3 regions of the Allobosea sp. FG18 genome follow, and region 1 is predicted to be linked to each of the others. Evidence: predicted binding sites of a transcription regulator. Region 1 holds the regulator's gene; each other region holds the start of a gene.
The links. Region 1 encodes LexA, which represses DNA repair genes until DNA is damaged. Its sites were predicted from a motif close to TGTTCNNNNTGTGTTCNG; they were not measured.
Positions count from the first base shown of each region.

Region 1 (7,658 bases):
AAGCCGGATGCTCGGCATCAACAACCGCGATCTGCGCAGCTTCAATGTCGATCTCGCCGTGACCGAGCGGCTGGCGCCGCGCGTGCCGGCCGACCGTATCGTCATCAGCGAGAGCGGCATCTTCACGCATGCCGACATTGCCCGGCTCAACCGGATCGGCGTCAACAGCTTCCTCGTCGGCGAAAGCCTGATGCGACAGGCCGACGTCACCGCCGCAACGCAGGCGCTGCTGACCGGCAAGGCCGTCGCGGCGTGAGCCGGCTCAGCCATCTCGACGCGCAAGGCCAGGCGCATATGGTCGATGTCGGCGGCAAGGCCGAGACGACCCGCATGGCGATCGCCGAAGGCCAGGTCGTCATGGCGCCGGAGACGATCGCGATCGTGCGCGACGGCAACGCCAAGAAGGGCGACGTGCTCGGCACCGCACGCCTCGCCGGCATCATGGCGGCGAAGCGCACGCATGAACTGATCCCGCTCTGCCACCCGCTGCTGCTCAGCAAGATCGCCGTCGACCTCGCGATCGACGAGGCCCTGCCGGGCGTGCGCGTGCGCGCCGAGGTCAAGATGAAGGGCCAGACCGGCGTCGAGATGGAGGCGCTGACCGCCGTCTCCGTCGCCTGTCTTACCGTCTACGACATGGTCAAGGCCGTCGACCGGGCGATGCGGATCGAGAACATCCGGCTGCTGCACAAGTCTGGCGGCCAGTCGGGCGATTACGAGGCGAATGCTAGCTGATGGCGCTCACTCCGGTCCCCGTCGCGCGCAAGGCGCTGCTCGACAGCATTCCGGAGCCGACGGGAGCGGAAACCCTGCCATTGGCGCAATGCGCCTGGCGGGTGCTCGCCGGCGAGGTCAAGGCGCTCAGGACCCAGCCGCCCTTCGCCAATTCGGCCATGGACGGCTATGCCGTGCGTGGCGACGAGATGGCGGAAGGCGTCTCGCTCTCGGTGATCGGCGAATCCGCCGCCGGCCGGGCCTATGAGGGAGCGGTCGGCCCGGGACAAGCCGTGCGCATCTTCACGGGCGCGCCGATGCCTGACGGCGCCGACACGATCCTGATGCAGGAAGATGCCGATGGCGTCGACAGCCCTGTCATTCGCGTCCGCGTGCCGCCTGCCAAGGGCAAATTCCTGCGCGCGGCGGGGCTCGACTTCCACGAGGGCGACGTTTTGCTGTCGGCCGGTCGCGTGCTCGACAGTGCGGCACTCGGCCTCGCCGCCGCGATGGGGCATCCGACTTTGCCGGTCCGGCGGAAGCCGCGCGTCGCGATTCTCGCCACGGGCGACGAGTTGGTGGCGCCGGGCGAGCCGGTCGGCCGCGACCAGATCGTCGCCTCGAACTCGTTTTCGCTCGCCGCTCTCGTCGAGAAGGCCGGCGGCACCGTGCTCGACCTTGGCATCGCCCGCGACGACCATGCCGATCTCGCCGCGAAGATCGCAAGGGCGCGCGCAGCCGATGCCGATGTGCTGATCACGCTCGGCGGCGCCTCGGTCGGCGCGCACGATCTCGTGCAGGAAGCGCTGACGCGGGCCGGCATGACGCTCGGATTCTGGAAGATCGCGATGCGGCCGGGCAAGCCGATGATGACCGGGCGGCTCGGCCGGATGGTCGTGGTCGGGCTGCCGGGCAATCCGGTCTCCTCGATCGTTTGCGGCCATCTCTTCGTGCTGCCCTTGATCGAGGCGCTGCTCGGCATTGCCGATGCCGATCGCGACCGCAGCATTCCCGCCATCCTCGGCCGCGACATGCCCGGCAATGACGAGCGCGAGGACTATCTGCGCTCGGAGCTCACGCTGACGCCGGAAGGCTGGGTCGCGACGCCCTTCGACCGGCAGGATTCCTCGATGCTTGGTACGCTCGCGCGGGCGCAGGCCCTGACGATTCGGCCTGCCCATGCCGCTGCCGCGAAGAAGGGCGATTCCTGCCGTATCCTGCCGTTGCGGTAGAGCGCGCGCTCTTTATTGCCCCCGCGACGTCATTCCGGGCAAGCGAAGCGCAGACCCGGAATCCATCGTAGAACGCCGCGCTCCATGATGGATTCCGGATCGGCGCCGCTGACGCGGCTTGTCCGGAATGACGGCGCGTTTTCCATACGGCTATCTCACGCTTCCGCGAAGGCATAGCAGCTTGCGGAACACAAGCAGAACGCGTATGGTGTTCGTGCTTTGTTTCGAATCTGCGCTTTGAGGGGCTGGCGGCGACCATGCTGACACGCAAGCAACACGAACTCCTGCGCTTCATCCAGGAACGCTTGCGCGAAAGTGGCGTGCCGCCCTCCTTCGACGAAATGAAGGACGCGCTCGACCTGCGCTCGAAATCCGGCATCCATCGTCTCATCATGGCGCTGGAGGAGCGCGGCTTCATCCGCCGCCTGCCAAATCGGGCCCGCGCGCTCGAAGTCATCAAGATGCCGGACGGGTTCGGCGCCCCGCAGCCGCGACCCCGCTTCAGCCCGGCCGTCGTGCAGGGCGGTCTCGGCGCCCAGCCGAGCGTCGCCAAGCCCCGGCCAGCAGCGGTCGAGGACGACAGCCGGCATTCCATCGCCATTCCCGTCATGGGCCGCATCGCAGCGGGCACCCCGATCTCGGCGATCCAGAGCCGCAGTCACACCGTCTCGCTGCCGCCGGACATGCTCGGCTCCGGCGAGCATTACGCGCTCGAAGTGCGTGGCGACTCGATGGTGGAAGCCGGCATTCTCGACGGCGATACCGTCGTCATCCGCAAGCAGGACACCGCCAATACCGGCGATATCGTCGTCGCGCTGATCGACGACGAGGAGGCGACGCTGAAGCGCCTGCGCAAGCGTGGCTCCTCGATCGCGCTCGAAGCGGCGAATCCGGCCTATGAGACCCGCGTGCTCGGCCCCGACCGGGTCAAGATCCAGGGCCGCCTCGTCAATCTGATGCGACGCTACTGAAGGCGCTCGACATCGGCGTCGACCTCACTGTCGGAGGCTGATGCAGGCTGCACCGTTGCGGGCTGACCAACCGGCCGGGTTGCCACCTCTGCAGGGCGAGGCTCGCGCCGGCGGGTCCATGGACGGTCGGCTGCGGTCGGCTCCGAGGTTCGGCTGTTCCACCCGGTCGCCGTCCGGTAGAGCGAGGTCGCGCCGTCGCGTGATAGCGCCATCCGCTCGACCAGTCTGGCCTTGCAGGCCCCGCTCCAGGGAATGGCGGTGACGACGAGATCGGCGCGCAGGCAATCCTCGATGATCGCGAGACGCTCGCGCGTGTACGAGATCGTGCGCTTGTCGGTCGTCTGCGCGACGCAAGCCAGCCGGTCGCAGGTGACGCCGGTGCGCAATGTCGGATCATCCGGCGAGCGGCTGTCGCCATCAGCAGCGAGCCATTGCTGCAGGACGAAGCGACTGGGCTTGCCGGCGATGGCGAGGCGTCCATCGGGACCGCGCACGGCAAGCCCGGAACCGTCGCGCTCGATCAGGATCTCCGGCCGCTCCGGCTTGCCGGCAATGGCGACCCCGAGGATGAGCGGCACGGCCGCCAGCCAGCGCCAGGCCGTGGTCCAGAGCGTCAGCCAGAGTAAAGCCATCGCGAAACAGGCCAGCACGACCGGGCCGAAGGCTGCGACCGTCACGGTGGAATGGTCGATGGTCGCGACCCAGTGCGCGACCTTAAGCACGACATCGGAGGCAAGCCCCATCAAGGCCCAGGCCGGCCAGTCCAGCCCGAACGGATAGGCTAGCACGCCGAACACCGCTGCCGGCATGACGAAAAGCGAGACGAAGGGCAGCGCCATGGCGTTGCCGAGCAGCCCAAACGGGTTGAAGGTCTGGAAGTGATAGGCGCCGAAGGGGGCGGTCGCGGCGGTCGCCAGCATGGTGGTGACGAGGATGCCGAGCGCCGCCGTCCAGATTGGCCCGAGCGGCCAAGGCAATGCCGACGGCGGCTCGCTGCGATCTCTCCGCTCCCAGCGCTCGGCGAAGGCGATCAGCGCCGCGACCGCGCCGAAGGACATCTGGAAGCTCGGCCCGAGCAGCGCTTCCGGCTCGCGCAGCAGCACGATCATGGCGGCGAGCGCGAGGTTGCGCATGCTGAGCGCCGCGCGATCGACCAGGATCGCGCCGAGCATGACCAGCGTCATGATCAGCGAGCGTTCGGTCGCGACATCGCTGCCCGAGAAGATGCAATAGGCGGTCGCGCCCAGCATGGCCGCCACAGCGGCGAGTTTCTTGACCGGCCAGTGCAGCGCCACCGTCTGCGACAGGGCCAGCAGCGCGCGCACCAGCCAGAAGATCGTGCCGGCGGCGAGCACCATGTGCAGGCCGGAGATCGAGACGATGTGATAGATACCGGCGGCACGCAGGTCGTTATTGGTGGCCTCGGTGATCAGGCCGCGCTTGCCGGTGACGAGCGCGGCGGCAACCGCCCCGCCCTGCCCGCCCCCGACCTCGGCGATGCGTTTGGTCAGGGCATTGCGGGCGCGGTCGATCGTCACGTCGAGCGCGAGGCGCGCCGGCAGCGGATATGGCGGTGCTGCCAGCGCGATCTTGCCGGAGATGCTGCCGACGGCGCCGATCCCGCGAAAGAAGGCGTCGCGGCCGAAATCGTAGCCGCCGGCTCGCGCCGGTCCCGGAGGTGGCAGCAGGCGCGCGGTTGCGACGATGTGGTCCCCCGGTGCGACGGAGCCCTGCCGGATATTGACGCGGACCCGCTTCGGCCGCTGGTCCACCGGCACATTGGCGAGATCGGTCACCAGTATGACGAGCCGCGCGCCGCTGTCGCGCGCCTCGACGCTCTCGACGAAGCCGGTCAATTCGCCGATGCGCGGCCGCTCCAGCATCGGCGCCTTGATATCGTCCGTGCGCCAGACGCCGGCAACGAAGCCCAGAAAGGCCGCCGCCGCCGCGAGGCAGGTCATCGACGCGAGAGGGCGCCTCCGCAGGGCGAAGGCCGCCGCGCTGCTCAAGCCTAAGCCGAGCAGCGGCGCCCATAATGCCGGCTCACGATCGGCAGCGAAATAGAGCAGGATGCCGGCGCCCATCGCGATCGGCAGCCATAGGAAGGGCCGGCGCCTCTCGACCTCCAGCGCGAAACCCCGCGAGAGATGGAGCCAAAGCTGCCACAGCAACGGGCGAAGATTGGCCGCCAGCGGGGCCATGGCACCGAGCCGTGCCGGCAAGGCATCGGCGCGCGCGCCGCGCCGGCCCTGTGCCTGCCCCTGCCCCGGCGGTGCCGGCTGCATCGCCCGCTCTCCCCCGCCGGCGCTGCGATTTGACCGCTTAGCGTTTCCGGCAAAGCCATGTTACAGGGCGCGCGCCGGTTGTCATGTCACGATCCGGCCCCTTCCCCTGTCTTGCCCCGGACGGCCCTGGCCGCCCGGCCGGAGTTCCCTCCCATGAGCAACGCCGTCGTCACGCGCTTTGCGCCCTCGCCCACCGGATTCCTGCATATCGGCGGAGCCCGAACCGCGCTGTTCAACTGGCTCTATGCCCGCCGGCAAGGCGGCAAGATGCTGCTGCGCATCGAGGATACCGACCGGGAACGCTCGACCGATGCCGCCATCGCCGCGATTCTCGACGGGCTGGAATGGCTCGGGCTCGACTGGGACGGCCAGACCGTCTACCAGTTCCAGCGCGCCGCCCGGCATCGCGAAGTCGCCGAGCAGATGCTTGCCGCCGGCAAGGCTTATCATTGCTATGCCACCCCGGCCGAGCTCGAGGAGATGCGCGAGAAGGCGCGCGCCGAGGGCAAGCCGCTGCGCTATGACGGGCGCTGGCGCGACCGCGATCCGTCGACCGCGCCGGAAGGCGCGAAGCCCGTCATCCGCCTCAAGGCGCCGCAGACCGGCGAGACCGTGGTCAATGACGAGGTCCAGGGCCGCGTCGTCTGGCAGAACGAGAATCTCGACGACCTCGTGCTGCTGCGCTCGGACGGCACGCCGACCTATATGCTCGCCGTCGTCGTCGACGACCATGACATGGGCGTGACCCATATCATCCGCGGCGACGACCACCTGACCAATGCCGCCCGCCAGACCCAGATCTACGACGCGCTGGGCTGGGACGTGCCGAGCATGTCGCATATCCCGCTGATCCATGGCGCGGACGGCGCCAAGCTCTCGAAGCGCCACGGCGCGCTCGGCATCGATGCCTATCGCTCGATGGGCTATCTGCCGGCGGCGCTGCGCAACTATCTGGTGCGGCTGGGCTGGAGCCATGGCGATCAGGAGGTGTTCTCCACCCAGGAAATGATCGACGCCTTCAAGCTGTCCTCGATCGGCCGCTCGCCGGCGCGCTTCGACTACGCCAAGCTGGAGAACCTCAACGGCCTCTATATGCGTCAGTCGGATGATGCGGACCTGCTTGCCGCGCTCAAGGTCATCCTGCCGGAGATCGGGCCGGCGCGCGGCCTCGGCGCCACGCTCTCGCCGGAGCTGGAGGCAAAATTCCTCGCCGCCATGCCGGGCCTCAAGGAGCGCGCCAAGACGCTGATCGAACTGCTCGACAGCGCCTTCTATCTCTATGCCCAGCGCCCGCTGCAGCTCGACGACAAGGCCAAGGGCCTGCTCGACGAGGCCGCGCGCCAGCGCCTGCCGAAGATCGCGGAGAAGCTCGCCGCCGTCGACGACTGGTCGCCGGCCCCGCTGGAAGCGGCGGTTCGCGCCTATGTCGAGGAGAGCGGGCTCAAGCTCGGCCAGGCGGCACAGCCGCTGCGCGCCGCGCTGACCGGCCGGGCGATGTCGCCGGGCCTGTTCGACGTCATGGCGGTTCTGGGCCGCGAAGAGACGCTGGCCCGGCTCGCCGATCAGGCCGCGTGAAGCAGGACGAACAGGGCCACCCTGTCATTCCGGGGCTTCGCGTAGCGAAGAACCCGGAATCCACGACCGGGTGAGCCGCCTGCAACCGAACACCTGATGCCTCACCCAGTCGTAGGTTCCGGGTTCGCGCCCGTGGCGCGCCCCGGAATGACAAGTCGGTGGCGCGAGGCCTCCGGGCCCGCCGCTGCGGCGCCTTCAACCACACCAAGCCCAAGAAAATCGCAGGGTCGGAAGCGCCCTTGTCGGCCATCGAGCACCAGCTCGCGCAGATATGAGCGCAGCGCGGTTCCAACCGCCTTTTGGCTCGGTTGAATGCACTGCGCAAATGGTCTAGTGACGCGCAAGTGCATTGCGGTGCGGCAACGCGGGCGTGTACGAATATTGCTTGTAATTCAGTCACATGGACCATCTCTCCCGTTCTCCTTCCGACATCCGGCCGTCACCTCGCGGCCTTCGGATGCGAGATGCCCGGCGCGAAAGCGCGGAGAGGCGAAACCGGGGCGGAACAGCAGCGAGCCTTGAAAGGATCGGTATCGATGAGCGGAAATACCAGCCAGCTCCAGGTCGGCGACAAGACCGTCGACATGGCGATCAAGGAGGGGTCTGTCGGCCCCGCCGTCATCGACATCGCCAAGCTCTACGCCCAGACGGGCATGTTCACCTACGATCCCGGCTTCACCTCGACGGCGAGCTGCGAGTCGCAGATCACCTATATCGACGGCGACAAGGGCGTTCTGCTCTATCGCGGCTATCCGATCGAGCAGCTCGCCGAACATGGCGACTTCCTCGAGACCTGCTACCTGCTGCTCGAGGGCCAGCTGCCGACGGCCGCGCAGAAGGCCGATTTCGATTATCGCATCACGCGCCACACCATGGTGCAC
Region 1 covers NZ_JBMDKB010000004.1:50,217-57,874, forward strand. The annotation lists gene trpC (indole-3-glycerol phosphate synthase TrpC) at 1-256, shown strand, start outside; gene moaC (cyclic pyranopterin monophosphate synthase MoaC) at 253-735, shown strand; gene ACODTJ_RS06080 (molybdopterin molybdotransferase MoeA) at 735-1,946, shown strand; gene lexA (transcriptional repressor LexA) at 2,204-2,917, shown strand; gene ACODTJ_RS06090 (ComEC/Rec2 family competence protein) at 2,911-5,202, opposite strand; gene gltX (glutamate--tRNA ligase) at 5,356-6,777, shown strand; gene gltA (citrate synthase) at 7,314-7,658, shown strand, end outside.

Region 2 (7,658 bases), on a different contig from region 1:
CCTCGTGCTCAACCGCACGGCCGGCGAGGCCGGGGCCGATGGCGGCAGCGATGCCGAAGTCCGCTTCGCCCGCTTCTTCCATTCGACGCCGATGGCGATCGCCACCGTCGACGAGGCCGGCGCGATCCTGCATTCCAACGCCGCCTTCGCCCGCCTGATCCCGGCGGGCCTCAGGCCCCGCACCATCCACGACCTCGTCGCCTCCGGCGCCGGGCTCAACGAGGCGCTGGCCGAGGTGGTCGCCGGGCGCTCGGGCGGCGCGCCGCTCGACCTCGCGCTTGCCGGCGAGGACGGCCGCTCGGCCAAGCTCTACCTCACCCCCGTCGCCGGCACCGAAGGCGGCGATGGCGAGCGCGCCATCGTCTATGCACTGGAGACCACCGCCGAGCGCAAGCTGCGCGACAACATGGACCAGGCCGGCAAGATGCAGGCGGTCGGCCAGCTCGCCGGCGGCATCGCGCACGATTTCAACAACGTGCTGCAGGTCATCATCAACGCCTCCGAGTTCCTGCTGGCGAGCCACCGGCCGACCGATCCGTCCTTCCCGGACATCATGCAGATCAAGCAGAATGCCTACCGCGCCGCGGCGCTGGTACGGCAGCTCCTCGCCTTCTCGCGCCGCCAGACGCTGCGCCCGCAGGTGCTGGAGCTCGGCGAGGTGCTTTCCGACCTCTCGCTGATGCTGAAGCGCGTCGTCGCCGACAAGGTCACGCTCGATGTCCGCCAGGGCCGTGATCTCTGGCCGGTCAAGGCCGATCTCGGCCAGCTCGAGCAGGTCATCGTCAACCTCGCCGTCAACGCCCGCGACGCCATGCCGGACGGCGGCAAGCTCGCGGTCCGCACCCGCAACGTCGCCCGCGAGGACTGCGCCTCCTTCGGCCACGAGGCCCTGCCGGCCGACAATTACGTCCTGCTGGAGGTCGAGGATACCGGCACCGGCATCCCTCAGGAGCATCTCGACAAGATCTTCGAGCCGTTCTTCACCACCAAGGAGGTCGGCAAGGGCACCGGTCTCGGCCTCTCCATGGTCTACGGCATCGTCAAGCAGACCGGCGGCTACGTCTTCGTCGACTCGACCATCGGCAAGGGCACGGCCTTCCAGATCTTCCTGCCGCGCCATGTGCCGAGCCAGGAGGAGATCGCCGCCGAGGCCGCCGCCAAGGAGGCGCCGAAGAAGCTCGCCGCCGACCATACCGGCGCCGGCGTCATCCTGCTGGTCGAGGACGAGGACGCGGTGCGCGCGCTCAATGCCCGCATGTTGGTCTCGCGCGGCTACACCGTCCATGAGGCGGCATCGGGCGTCGAGGCGCTCGACCTCTTCCTGCAGAACGACGGCAAGATCGACCTCGTCGTCTCCGACGTGGTGATGCCGGAAATGGACGGCCCGACGCTGCTCGGCGAATTGCGCAAGCGCAACCCGAACACCAAGGTCGTCTTCGTCTCCGGCTATGCGGAGGAAGCCTTCCGCAAGAACCTGCCGGAAGGCGAGGAATTCCACTTCCTGCCCAAGCCCTTCACGATGAAGCAGCTCGTCGAGACGGTGAAGGCGGCGATGGGCTAAAGGCCGGCGACCTCACGGCCGCCAGCCCTGGCTTCAGGCGTTTGAGAAGCGCGAGCCCGCAACGCTCGCGCCGTATCGTACGAGCCGGCAGTCCTTCACGGCCGCCAGTCGGTGTTGCATCGCCTCACGGTAGACGGGATCGCGAAACAGCGCCGCGAAAGCCTCGACGCTTGGATATTCGGCAATGAAGCAGACATCCCAATTTTCTGCTTCAGGCCCGATCAGCATCTGCTCAAAGCGGCCCCGCCACAGGATGCGCCCACCCAACCGCGCCAGGACCGGCTCGCTGATCCGGCCGTAGGCGGAGAAGGCCTCGACCCCAGATCCACCTCGCCCGTCAGGATACTGCGCCAGCTCATGCAGGCGAATCAGGTTGAGCATCTGGACCGGCCCCGCCCTGTCCGCAGCGCGGAAGGCGGCCAAGCTCTCGCGTGAAAAGGTGGTATGGTCCGTCATCACGTCTCTCCCCGTCCCGCAGTCCGCGACCAGGAGCCGATATAGCGCGGAGCGCGCCGCCCCATCCACGCATCCAGCCCCTCACGCAGGTCCGCGGTCGGTGCAATGCGTGCGAACTGCTCGCTCTCGATCAAGAGCCCTTCGCCGATGCTGGCATTGATGCCACGGGTGACCGCCGCCAGGATGCTGGCCGTCGCCAGCGGGGAATGCCGCATGATCCGCTGGGCCAGCTCATGCGCTGCCGGCAGCAGATCATGATGCGCCGCGACGTGATTGACCAGCCCCAGCTCCAGCGCCCGCGCAGCTGGGAAGGGATCCCCGGTCAGGAGCAGCTCCAGCGCGCGCTTTCGGCCGGCCAGCCGCGGCAGGCGCTGCGTCCCACCGAAGGTCGGCGGCATGCCGAGATTGATCTCCGGCTTGGCGAAGATCGCCCGCTCGCTCGCGATGGCGAGCGGAACCGCTTCTGTAATTTCGCAGCCGCCGCCATAGGCGAGACCGTTCACTGCGGCGATCACCGGCTTGCAGAACGCTTCCAGCCGTGCGGTCAGCCGTTGGCCGCGCCGAACGAAGTCGCGCACCGCGGTCTCCGGGCTCGAGGCGACGCTGCCTGAGAACTGGGGAATGTCGCCCCCCGCGGAAAAGGCGCGTTCCCCGGCGCCCGTCAGGATGACGACACGAATGGCCGGGTCGTCCTCGATGACGTCGAGATGGGCGAGCAGCCGGTCGATCAACTCGTAGCTCAGCGCATTGAGCTTGTCGGGCCGGTTAAGTGTCAGCGTGGCGATTCCGCCAGCGCTGGCGAAGAGAACGGGATCATGGTCAGGCATGAAAACCTCCTGGGTCATCGACCGCGGAAGGCTGTCTGCCCGGCTCTGTCATGTATACTACCTATACGGTATACATCGATCATGAAGAAGCCCGACAGCCCTACCCGCAAGCGCATCGTCGATGCCGCCAGCCGGCTCTTCTATGATGAGGGAATCCGCGCGGTCAGCGTCGACTCGGTCGCAGCAAAGGCCGGGGTGACCAAGCGTACGCTCTATTATCATTTCGAGAGCAAGGACGATCTCGTCGCAGCCTATCTCGACGCGCGCGACCAGCCCAATCTCGCCCTCATGGCGCGGTGGTTCGACGAAGCCGACGGGGGACTGCCGGACAAAATCGAAGCGATCTTCCGTCAGCTCGCCCGCTCGGCGCGCCATCCGCGCTGGAAGGGCTGCGGCTTTCTGCGTACCGCCGCCGAACTCGCCCCGCTGCCCGGCCACCCCGCCGTCAGAATCGGCGCGCGCCACAAGGCCGGCTTCGAGGCCTGGCTCGCCGGCGCCTGCGCGGCGGGCGGCATCCCGCCCTCAGCCGAGCTGGCCCGCCAGGTCGTCCTGCTGATGGACGGAGCGTTCTCCATTATGTTGGTGCATCGCGACCCCGGCTATATCGAAGCGGCGGGCCGGGCGGCAGCAGCACTGGCGCGAGCAGCGCAGTCCCCTGGGACAAGCGCTCCATAACGCCCAGCAACCGCCTCCTGACAGGAACTGACATCGAGAACAAAAAAAGAACTTGCCGACAGGAACAAAGCGTGACCATTCTCATGTCAAGACGCATTGAGATGTCCCCGTCGCCCTGCCATAAGGAGCCCGAAACGTGAATCAGGCGAATCTCAAACTCGTGGAAGGCTCCTCGATGGACAAGGCCAAGGCGCTGGATGCGGCGCTCTCCCAGATCGAACGCGCCTTCGGCAAGGGCTCGATCATGCGGCTCGGCAAGAACCCGCAGGCGATCGAGATCGAGACGATTTCGACCGGTTCGCTCGGCCTCGACATCGCGCTCGGCGTCGGCGGCCTGCCCAAGGGCCGCGTCATCGAGATCTACGGGCCGGAATCCTCGGGCAAGACCACGCTGGCGCTGCACACCATCGCCGAGGCCCAGAAGAAGGGCGGCGTTTGCGCCTTCGTCGATGCCGAACATGCGCTCGACCCGGTCTATGCCCGCAAGCTCGGCGTCAATCTCGACGACCTGCTGATCTCGCAGCCCGATACCGGCGAGCAGGCACTTGAAATCACCGACACGCTCGTCCGCTCCGGCGCGATCGACGTGCTCGTGGTCGACTCCGTCGCGGCGCTGACGCCCCGCGCCGAGATCGAGGGCGAGATGGGCGACGTCCAGCCGGGCCTCCAGGCCCGCCTGATGAGCCAGGCCCTGCGCAAGCTCACCGCCTCGATCTCGCGCTCGAACTGCATGGTCATCTTCATCAACCAGATCCGCATGAAGATCGGCGTGATGTACGGTTCGCCGGAGACCACGACCGGCGGCAACGCGCTCAAGTTCTATGCTTCGGTGCGCCTCGACATCCGCCGCGTCTCGACGCTGAAGGAGCGCGACGAGGCGACCGGCAACCAGGTTCGCGTCAAGGTCGTCAAGAACAAGGTCGCGCCACCCTTCAAGCAGGTCGAGTTCGACATCATGTTCGGCGAGGGCATATCGAAGGTCGGCGAACTGATCGATCTCGGCGTCAAGGCCGGCATGGTCGAGAAGGCCGGCGCCTGGTTCTCCTTCGACAGCCAGCGCCTCGGCCAGGGCCGCGAGAACGCCAAGACCTTCCTCAAGACCAATCCAGACGTCGCCGCCAAGATTGAAGCGACGATCCGCCAGAATTCCGGCCTCGTCGCCGACCGCATCCTCGATCAGGCGGACCCGACCGCGGACGATCTCGACGAAGGCGAGGCCTGAGGGAACACGGGCACAGCCGTCATTCCGGACAAGCCGCGGAGCGGCGCCGATCCGGAATCCATCATAGGGCTCTGCGTTCTACGATGGATCCCGGGTCAAGCCCGGGATGACGCAGAGAGTGCCAATGACGGGCAGAGCTATTCTTGCCCTCCTCTATCAAGCGGGCGGTCTTCGGACCGCCTGTTTTCGTTTGCCGATAAGGCCTTGCGGCTGGTGCGCTGCATCAAGCTTTCTGGACAGGTGCCAACCGCCTGACTAGAACCGGTTCTTCCCGCCGAGCGCGAGCCCGGCCTCCTGCCCAAGATCAGAGCGCAAAAGAGCGATGAGCGGCGTCAACGATATCCGGTCGACCTTCCTCGACTACTTCAAGTCCCAGGGCCACGAGATCGTGCCGTCGAGCCCACTCGTGCCGCGCAACGACCCGACGCTGATGTTCGCCAATTCGGGCATGGTGCAGTTCAAGAACGTCTTCACCGGCCAGGAGAAGCGCCCCTATTCGCGCGCCACCACGGCCCAGAAATGCGTGCGCGCCGGTGGCAAGCACAACGACCTCGACAATGTCGGCTACACCGCGCGTCACCACACTTTCTTCGAGATGCTGGGGAACTTCTCCTTCGGCGACTATTTCAAGGAACAGGCGATCCACCACGCCTGGACGCTGGTCACCCGCGAATTCGGCCTGCCCAAGGACAAGCTGACGGTCACCGTCTATTCCGAGGACGACGAGGCGCACGCGCTCTGGAAGAAGATCGCCGGCCTGACCGACGACAAGATCATCCGCATCCCCACCTCGGATAACTTCTGGCGGATGGGCGATACTGGCCCCTGCGGTCCCTGCTCCGAGATCTTCTACGATCACGGCGACCATATCTGGGGCGGCCCGCCCGGCTCGGCCGAGCAGGACGGCGATCGCTTCATCGAGATCTGGAACCTCGTCTTCATGCAATACGAGGAAGCGGCCGGCGGCATCCGCACCAACCTGCCCCGCCCCTCGATCGATACCGGCATGGGGTTGGAGCGCATCGCGGCCGTGCTCCAGGGCACGCATGACAACTACAATATCGACCTGTTCCGCGCCCTGATCACCGCGATCGCCGACCTGACCTCGATCGATCCGGATGGCCCGATGAAGGCGAGCCATCGCGTCATCGCCGACCATCTGCGCTGCGCGTCCTTCCTGATCGCCGATGGCGTGCTGCCTTCGAACGAAGGTCGCGGCTATGTCCTGCGCCGGATCATGCGCCGCGGCATGCGCCATGCGCAGCTCCTCGGCGCCAAGGAGCCGCTGCTCTACAAGCTTGTACCTGCCCTCACCCGCGAGATGGGCCGCGCCTATCCCGAATTGCTGCGCGCCGAGGCTCTGATCACCGAGACGCTGAAGCTCGAGGAAACGCGCTTCCGCACCACGCTGGCGCGCGGCCTCACCCTGCTCGACGACGCCTCGAAGGACCTGACCGCCGGCCAGAGCCTCAAGGGCGATGTCGCCTTCACGCTCTACGACACCTATGGCTTCCCGCTCGACCTGACGCAGGACGCGCTGCGCGCCCGCGAGATCACGGTCGATATCGAGGGCTTCGACGCCGCCATGCAGCAGCAGAAGGCCAAGGCGCGGGCCGCCTGGTCCGGCTCCGGCGAGGCTGCAACCGAGACGCTCTGGTTCCCGCTGCGCGACAAGGTCGGCGCGACCGAGTTCCTGGGCTACGACACCGAGACCGCCGAGGGCGTCGTCACCGCGCTGATCCGCGACAATGCCGAGGTCCAGGCCCTGAAGGCCGGCGAGAGCGGCTTCATGCTGGTCAACCAGACGCCGTTCTATGGCGAATCCGGCGGCCAGGTCGGCGATGCCGGCCTAGTCAAGGCGCCGGGCACGGTTGTCGAGGTCACGGACGTCCAGAAGAAGCTCGGCGACGTCTTCGCCCATAGCATCACGGTCAAGGAAGGCGAATTGAAGCTCGGCGCCGCCGTCGAGCTCGTCGTCGACCATGAGCGCCGCACCGCGATCCGCGCCAACCATTCGGCGACCCACCTGCTGCACGAGGCACTGCGCCTCGTCCTCGGCGACCATGTCGCGCAGAAGGGTTCGCTTGTTTCGGCCGATCGCCTGCGCTTCGACTTCTCACACCCGAAGCCGATCAGCGCCGAGGAACTGCGCGAGGTCGAGGAGATCGCCAATGCGATCGTCCTCCAGAACGAGCCGGTCACCACCCGCCTGATGAGCGTCGACGAGGCGATCGCGTCCGGGGCGCGGGCCCTCTTCGGCGAGAAATACGGCGACGAGGTTCGCGTCGTCGCGATGGGCACGAACCCGGCCGGCCGCGCCTATTCGGTCGAGCTCTGCGGCGGCACGCATGCCTCGCGTACCGGTGATATCGGCCTCGTCAGCGTCGTCGGCGAAGGCGCGGTGGCGGCCGGCGTGCGCCGCCTCGAAGCCATGACCGGCAATGGTGCGCGCCTGCGCCTCAACGAGGAATCGCGCCTGCTCGACGGGCTCGCGAGCCTGCTCAAGGTCCCAGCCAACGAGGCCGGCAACCGCCTGGCCGCGCTGATCGAGGAACGCCGCAAGCTCGACCGCGAATTGACCGAGGCCCGCAAGAAGCTCGCCATGGGCGGTGGCGGCGCGGCCGAGGATCCGATCCAGGAGATCGCCGGCGCGAAGCTCCTGGCCCGTGCGGTCACCGGCATCGAGATGAAGGACCTGAAGAGCCTCGCCGACGAAGCCAAGACGCGCGTCGGCTCCGGTGTCGTCGCCATCGTCGGCGTCGCCGATGACGGCAAGGCCGGCGTCGTCGTCGGCGTCACGCCTGATATGACCGAGCGCTTCGACGCGGTCGCGCTGGTCCGCGTCGCCTCCGAGCAGCTCGGCGGCAAGGGTGGCGGCGGACGCCGCGACATGGCCCAGGCCGGCGGGCCGGACGGC
Region 2 covers NZ_JBMDKB010000021.1:11,670-19,327, reverse strand. The annotation lists gene cckA (cell cycle histidine kinase CckA) at 1-1,561, shown strand, start outside; gene ACODTJ_RS21670 (DUF1330 domain-containing protein) at 1,595-2,017, opposite strand; gene ACODTJ_RS21665 (crotonase/enoyl-CoA hydratase family protein) at 2,017-2,844, opposite strand; gene ACODTJ_RS21660 (TetR/AcrR family transcriptional regulator) at 2,926-3,519, shown strand; gene recA (recombinase RecA) at 3,695-4,741, shown strand; gene alaS (alanine--tRNA ligase) at 5,064-7,658, shown strand, end outside.
Region 2: the regulator LexA is predicted to act here: its motif matches at 3,555-3,572, upstream of recA (recombinase RecA).

Region 3 (7,658 bases), on a different contig from region 1:
TGTTCCCCTGGGCTGCCCTGGCCGCGAAGCGCGCCACAGACCGCGGCAGCACGCCGCTGTTCGGCATCCTGCTGATCTGCGCCATCGTGCTGCCGGAACATCTGAGACCTCTCGTCTCGATCGGCTGGCGCCCGTCGCTGGAAGCGATCTCGACCATGGCCTGGGTCGTCGCCTTCATCGATCTCGGGCTCCTGCCATCGGCAAAGGCGCGGGACGGGGTTGCGGCAGACCCGGCTGGTGCTAAAGCGGCGGAATGAGCACCGCACCGACCTCCCCCGCCCCTACCCTCTCCTTCGATCCGACCGATCCCGTCGCGCTGACGCAGGCCTTGGTCCGCTGTCCTTCGGTGACGCCCGAGGAAGGCGGAGCGCTCGCGCTGCTCGATGCCGTGCTGTCGGCGGAAGGCTACGCGGTGCACCGCCCCGTCTTCAGGGAGCCGGGCACGCCGGATGTCGAGAATCTCTATGCCCGCATCGGCAGCACCGCGCCGGTCTTCGTGATCGCCGGGCATACCGATGTCGTTCCCGTCGGCGACGCGGCCTCCTGGACCCGCGAGCCCTTCGGCGGCACGATCGAGAACGGCACGCTCTACGGCCGCGGCGCCTGCGACATGAAGGGCGGGCTCGCCGCCATGGTTGCGGCCGCGATCCGCTACCGACGCGACAATCCCGATGCGCCCGGCTCGATCGCCTTCCTGGTCACCGGCGACGAGGAAGGTCCCTCGGTCAACGGCACGGTCAAGCTTCTGGCCTGGGCGCATGAGCGCGGCGAGCGCTTCGACCATTGTATCCTCGGCGAGCCGACCAATCCGGCCGCGATGAGCGACATGATCAAGATCGGCCGGCGGGGCTCGCTGACCGGCAAGCTCATCGTGCAGGGCACGCAGGGCCATGTCGGCTACCCCCATCTCGCCGACAACCCGATCCGGGGCATGGTCCGCCTGCTCGCCGCCCTCGACGCCACTCCGCTCGACGGCGGCACGCAGCATTTCGACCCGAGCAATCTCGAAGTCACGACGCTTGATGTCGGCAACCCCGCGACCAACGTCATCCCGGCGCAGGCGAAGGCGGCCTTCAACATCCGCTTCAACGATAGCTGGACGCCGGAGACGCTCGCCGCCGAGCTGGAACGCCGCCTGCGGGAGGCGGCCGGCAACCAGGTGCGCTATACGCTCGAGGTCCAGCCGACCAATGCGGTGGCCTTCCTGACCGAGCCCGGCCCCTTCGTCGCGCTCGTCACTGAGGCCGTCGAGGCCGAGACCGGCAAGCGCCCGGCGCTCTCGACCACGGGCGGCACCTCCGACGCGCGCTTCATCAAGAACTATTGCCCCGTCGTCGAATACGGGGTGGTCGGCAAGACGATGCACCAGGTCGACGAATGCGTCGCCGTCGCCGACCTCCTGTCGCTCCAGCGGATCACGCAGCGTTTGCTCGCCAGCTATTTCGCTGCGCAGCACCGGGCTTGACGCGCCGAATTCACGGGCCATTATCTCTTCATTAGACGAAAGTCTAAGATCGCAGATAATGGAGACCGTGATGAGGCTGGCAGCCGATGACGTCGCCCGTTCGCTGCGCGGCTCCTGGCACCTGATGACCCGTGGCGCCGAGGCCCTGTCGGAGCTCGACCTGACGCGGGACGGGTTCTGGCGCTCCTTCCTCGCCTTCGCGCTGATGCTGCCCGCGACGATCGCCATCCTCGCAGCCGTGCGGCTGACCGCCGGATTGCCGAACAGCGCCGGCCTCTTCACCGCGCCGGCGCTGGCCCTGTCGGTGACCGCAGCTCTCGCGCTGACGATCCTGGCGGTGCCGGCCCTGCTGATCGCATTGCGCCCGGAACTCGCGCGGAGCCCGCGCTTCACCAGCTTCGTCATCGCCTGGAACTGGGCCGGCATCCTCTCGGCCAGCCTGATGGCGGTTCCCGCGGCGATCTTCGCAATCGGCTGGGCGCCGCCGGCGCTGGCGATCGTGCAATCGCTGTTCTTCGCCGTGATCGTGCTGCGCCTGCGCTATTGCGTGGCGCGCGCCGTCTTCGGACCGGAGAGCCGGGGCATCGCCATGATGCTGGTCATTGCCAGCATCATGCTCGACTACGGCGTCACCCGGCTGTTCGGGCTGTTCTGAGAAGCCTGCGCCTCACTCGACGTAATCGACGCCAGCCAGGTAGAGCCCGCAGGACGGCGCCAGTGCAGCGCATTGCGAGCGGTCGCGCGCAGCCAGCACCTTGCCGACCTTGTTCTCCGGCCAACGCCCCATCCCGACCATCTTCAGGCAGCCGACGATCGAGCGGACCTGATGATGCAGGAAAGAACGGGCGTGGACATAGACGACGATCTCGGAGCCCTCGCGACGGACGTCGCAGCGATCGAGCGTGCGGATCGGGCTGTTGGCCTGGCATTCGGCGGCGCGGAAGGTGGTGAAGTCATGATGGCCGAGCAACGCCTTGGCCGCGCGGTCCATCGCCTCGTGGTCGAGCTTGACCGGCACATGCCAGACCCGATCGCGCTCCAGCGCCGGCTGGGCCCGGCGATCGAGGATGCGATAGACGTAATAGCGGCGCCGCGCCGAGATGCGGGCGTCGAAATCATCAGGCACCAATTCGGCGCTGAGGACAGCGACCGGAATTCGCTTCAGCCGGGCATTGGTCGCATCGCGGACGACATCGGTGCGCCATTCCTTGTCGATATCGACATGGGCGACCTGATGGGTGGCGTGGACCCCGGCATCGGTCCGGCCGGCGCAATGCAGCCTGACCGGATGGCCACAGAAGGCCTCGACCGCCTCCTCGACGCTCTGCTGCACGGACGGGCCGTTGAGCTGGCGCTGCCAACCCGAGAACGGCGTCCCATCGTACTCGATGACGAGCTTGTAGCGCGGCATCAGGCGACCTTCCTCATCCCTGCGCCGTCATCCCGGACAAGCGGCGAAGCCGCGCCGATCCGGGATCCATGCCGGAGCATCGTCGATGAAGGTTCCGGCATGGATCCCGGGTCTTCGCTTCGCTGCGCCCGGGATGACGGCGTAGAGGATGAAATCATCGGTTCAGAGCTTGGCACCGGCTCCGAGCCGGGCGCCACGCAGGAACTCGGCCCCGCTCATCGGCGCCTTGCCGGCGCGCTGGACCTGCAGCAGCTTCACCGCGCCGACGGCGCAGGCGACCGTGCCCTCATCGTCGAGCAGCGTACCGGGCTCGGCCGCGCCGCCGGCACGGGCGGTGCGCAGGATCTTGAGCCGCTCCAGCCCCTTGCCGAGATCAATCTCGGCGAAGGCGCCCGGGAAGGGCGAGAGGCCGCGCACGAGGTCATGGACCTGCTGGGCCGGCAGCGACCAGTTCAGCTTCGCCTCCGCATTGGCGATCTTGCTGGCATAGGTCACGCCTTCCTCCGGCTGCGGCGTGAACTGCAGGCCGCCGCGCCCGAGCGCCGCGAGCGCGCGCACCATCAGGTCGGCGCCGAGAGGACTCAATCTGTCGTGCAATTCGCCGGCCGTCATGTCAGGGCCGATCGCCAGCTTCTCGACCATCGCGACGGGGCCGGTGTCGAGACCGGCTTCCATCTTCATCACGCAGACGCCGCTCTCGGCATCGCCCGCCATGATCGCGCGCTGGATCGGGGCAGCGCCGCGCCAGCGCGGCAGCAGCGAGGCATGAAGGTTGAGGCAGCCGAGTTCGGGCAGATCGAGGATCGCCTGGGGCAGGATCATGCCGTAGGCGACGACGACCGCGACATCGGCCTGATGCGAGGCGATGATCTCGGCCTGCTCCGGCGTCTTCAGCGTCTTGGGGGTGAAGACCGGGATGCCGAAGCGTTCGGCGGCGCGATGCACCGGCGAAGGCTTCAGTTCGAGGCCCCGCCCCGCCTGCGCCGGGGCACGGGTGTAGCAGGAGACGACCTCATGCCCCTGGCCGACGATCTCGGTCAGCACCGGCACGGCGAAATCCGGCGTGCCCATGAAGATGACGCGCAAACTCATACGCTCGACCTTACCTAAAAACGAATGTCATCCCGGGCGACCGAAAGGGGGCCTGGGATTCTGCCTGAACCTTTGCCGGATGCACTCCGGCATGGATTCCGGATCTACGCTGCGCTCCGTCCGGAATGACAGCGCATCGATCGCAAATCTCAAGCCGCCGAACGCTTGGCCGACTTGGCGAATTTCTTGGTGACGCGCTCGCGCTTCAGCCGCGAGAGATGGTCGATGAAGAGAACGCCGTTGAGATGGTCGATCTCGTGCTGCAGGCAGGTCGCCAGCAGGCCGTCGGCCGCGATCTCCTGCGTCTTGCCGTCGAGATCCATGTAGCGGACCTTGACCTCGGCCGGGCGCTCGACCTCCTCGTAATATTCGGGGATCGAGAGGCAGCCTTCCTCGTAAACGCTGAATTCCTCCGAAGACCAGGTGATCTCCGGATTGATGAAGACCTGCGGCTTCTTCGGCTCGGGCTCCTCGCCCTCCTTCGCCTCCGGCTTCGACAGGTCGATCGTCACCACGCGCAGCGGCACGCCGATCTGGATCGCGGCGAGACCGATGCCGGGCGCGTCGTACATCGTCTCGAACATGTCCGCGACCAGCGTCCTGATCTCGGGCGTGACAGCCTCGACCGGCTTCGAGACGAGGCGAAGCTGGGCGTCGGGCAGGATGACGAGCGGGCGAACGGACATGGGATTCCAAGGGAAAAGAGCTGTTGAACCGGGGACATAAGCATTTGTGAGAGGACGGTCAAACTGTTCCGCTTTCGTTCGCCATTACCAGCCGAATCGGCTAGGCTCCCGTGCATGAACGAGATCGCCTTCACCCTGCTGGAACGCCCGGTGACCTGGGCCGAAGCTGCGCTCGGCTTCGGGGCGCTGAGTCTCGTCCTGCTGCTGATGGCGGTGATTGCCGGCTGGCGCGGCGGCAAGGCCCGCGCGATCGAAGCCGCGATGGCCACCGAGCGCGCCCGCGAGATGGACGACAAGGTCGCGGAGATGAACCGCCAGCAGGCGGAGCTCGCCGGCCGGATGCAGTCCATGGCCGAGATCCTCTCGACCCGGCAGGGCGATCTCGCACGGCTCGTCGCCGACCGGATGGACGGGCTGAGCCACAAGGTCGGGCAAGGGCTGGAACGGAACGTCCAGCAGACCACCGAGAGCCTCGGCAAGCTGCAGGAGCGGCTGGCGGTGATCGACAACGCCCAGAAGAACCTGACGGACCTGACATCCGAGGTCGTGACGCTCAGAGACGTGCTCGCCAACAAGCAGGCGCGCGGCGCCTATGGCCAGGGCCGGATGGAAGCGATCATCCGCGACGGCCTGCCCGCCGCCTTCTTCGCCTTCCAGCCGCAGCTCTCGAACGGGAAGCGGCCGGACTGCTTGGTCACCCTGCCCGGCGACGGACGCGGCCTCGTCATCGACGCCAAATTCCCGCTGGAGAGCTTCACGCTGCTGCGCGAGGCCCGTGGCGACGACGCCAGGAAGGCCGCCGGCCAGCGCGTGCGCAGCGATGTCGGCGTGCATGTGAAGGATATCGCCGAGCGCTATTTCCTGCCGGGCGAGACGCAGGACGTCGCACTGCTCTTCGTGCCCTCGGAATCGATCTACGCCGACCTGCACGAACATTTCGACGATGTCGTGCAGCGGGCGCACCGGGCCCGCATCATGATCGTCTCGCCCTCCCTGCTGGCTCTGGCGATCCAACTGATGCAGTCGCTGGTGCGCGATGCCCGGATGCGCGAGGAAGCGCAGGTGATCCAGAGCGAGGTTGGCAAGTTGCTCGACGACGTGCGCCGGCTCGGCGAGCGCGTCGACAAGCTCGACAATCATTTCCGGCAGGCACAGGACGATGTCGGCCAGATCAAGACCTCGGCCGGCAAGGTCACCAGCCGCGCCGAAAAGATCGGCGCGCTCGATTTCGACGACGAGAAGAGCGAGCCGAAGCTGCCCTTCGCCAAGGGGCTGGAGCTGAAGCGCGCGGCCGAATAGCGGCCGCCTGCCCCCTTCCGAGAGCGCCACCCATGGGGCGCATCAAGAAGAACACGCAACTATAACTAGAATTACAACCACTAGTTGAGGGTGCAAAATTAATGCGCGCCAACCTCCCGCTTATCGTTAGAGCAACTTTAAGAGTTCTCTGAAAATTTGAGGGGAAATCGCAACCTGAATACAGTCGCCTGTCATGTTTCGAACCGGACGAGCCCGACGATTGCCTAGAAAATAGGCACCCCGAATACCCCCACCACTCTCCTCATCATCGCGGCCTCTCCCCGGAAAGTTCATCATGGCCTTGAGCATTAAGACCAAGCTGGCGAGCGCGCTCGTCGCGCTGACTCTCTGCGTCCTCGTCGTCGGCGCTTGCGGATTCCTAGCCCTTCGATCCGTCACACAGCGGGTCGACGAAGTTGTCCAGAACAACGTCATCCCGATGGAGCAGTTGCGCATCGTCAGCGACATGTACGCGGTCAATGTCGTCGACACGATCTGGAAGGCGCAGAGCAACCAGATCACCTGGACGAACGCGCTGAAGAGCGTCCAGGACGCGGTGGGGAATATCGACAAGGGCTGGAAGGCCTACCTGCCCACCATCACGGCCGCCGACGAAAAGCAGATTGCCGAACAGGCGACGGTGCTGATGAAGACCGGCGATGCCGCCGTTGCCAAGTTGATCGGCATTCTGAAGGAGCGTGACGAGAGCGCGCTGCGCATGTTCGCCACTGACGAGCTCTACAAGGCGATCGACCCGATCTCCGCCAAGCTCGGGGAGCTGACCTCGATGCAGCTCTCCCAGGCACGAGACCGGGGCATGGAAGCACAGTCCATCGCCGGCTCCGCCACCATCCTGTTGCTGGTCATGGCCGGTGGCGCCTTGCTGGTCGCTGCCCTGGCGCTGGCCTTCGTCATCGGCGGCATCGTGCGCCCCCTTGCCGGCATGACCGACGCGATGAAGCGCCTGGCCGGCGGCGAGCAGGATGTCACGGTGCCCAGCATCGGCCGCCGCGACGAGATCGGCGACATGGCTGGAGCCCTGCAGATCTTCCAGGAGAATGCCGCCCGCGTCCGTGCACTGGAAGAGCAGGAGCGCATCGCTGCGGCCGCGCGTCTCGCCCGGGCGCAGTCGATGGAAGCGGTCGTCTCCGATGTCAGCGAGGTCGTTGCAGCGGCGGCGGCCGGTGATTTCTCGGCACGGCTCCAGATCGACGACGGCGACGAACAGATGCAGCGACTGGTCGCCGGCATCAACGAGATCAACCGCGTCGTCGACAGCGCCACGACCGAGTTCGCGGACATCCTCCAGGCGATCGCCGGCGGCGACCTGACGCGCCAGATCGGAACCGGCTACCGCGGCCGCTTCGCCGACCTGAAGGGCGCGATCAACGAGACGGTGGACCGCCTCTCGGCGACGGTCGCGACGATCCAGACAACCTCGGCCGATGTCGGCCTCGCCGCACGCGAGATCAGCATAGGTGCCGACGACCTGTCGAAGCGCACCGAGGAACAGGCTTCCTCGCTGGAGCAGACGGCCGCCACGACCGAAGAGCTCGCAGCCTCGGTCAAGGCCTCGGCCCAGGCTTCCCGTTCGGCGGCAACCGCTGCGGATGAGGCGGCAAGCGCTGCGCGGTCCGGCGGCACGATTGCCGGCCAGGCGGTCGATGCCATGGCCCGGATCGAGACCGCATCGCAGAAGATCTCC
Region 3 covers NZ_JBMDKB010000001.1:147,515-155,172, reverse strand. The annotation lists gene ACODTJ_RS00760 (DUF805 domain-containing protein) at 1-257, shown strand, start outside; gene dapE (succinyl-diaminopimelate desuccinylase) at 254-1,465, shown strand; gene ACODTJ_RS00750 (hypothetical protein) at 1,536-2,120, shown strand; gene truA (tRNA pseudouridine(38-40) synthase TruA) at 2,133-2,876, opposite strand; gene fmt (methionyl-tRNA formyltransferase) at 3,039-3,968, opposite strand; gene def (peptide deformylase) at 4,118-4,654, opposite strand; gene ACODTJ_RS00730 (DNA recombination protein RmuC) at 4,769-5,953, shown strand; gene ACODTJ_RS00725 (HAMP domain-containing methyl-accepting chemotaxis protein) at 6,249-7,658, shown strand, end outside.
Region 3: the regulator LexA is predicted to act here: its motif matches at 4,719-4,736, upstream of ACODTJ_RS00730 (DNA recombination protein RmuC).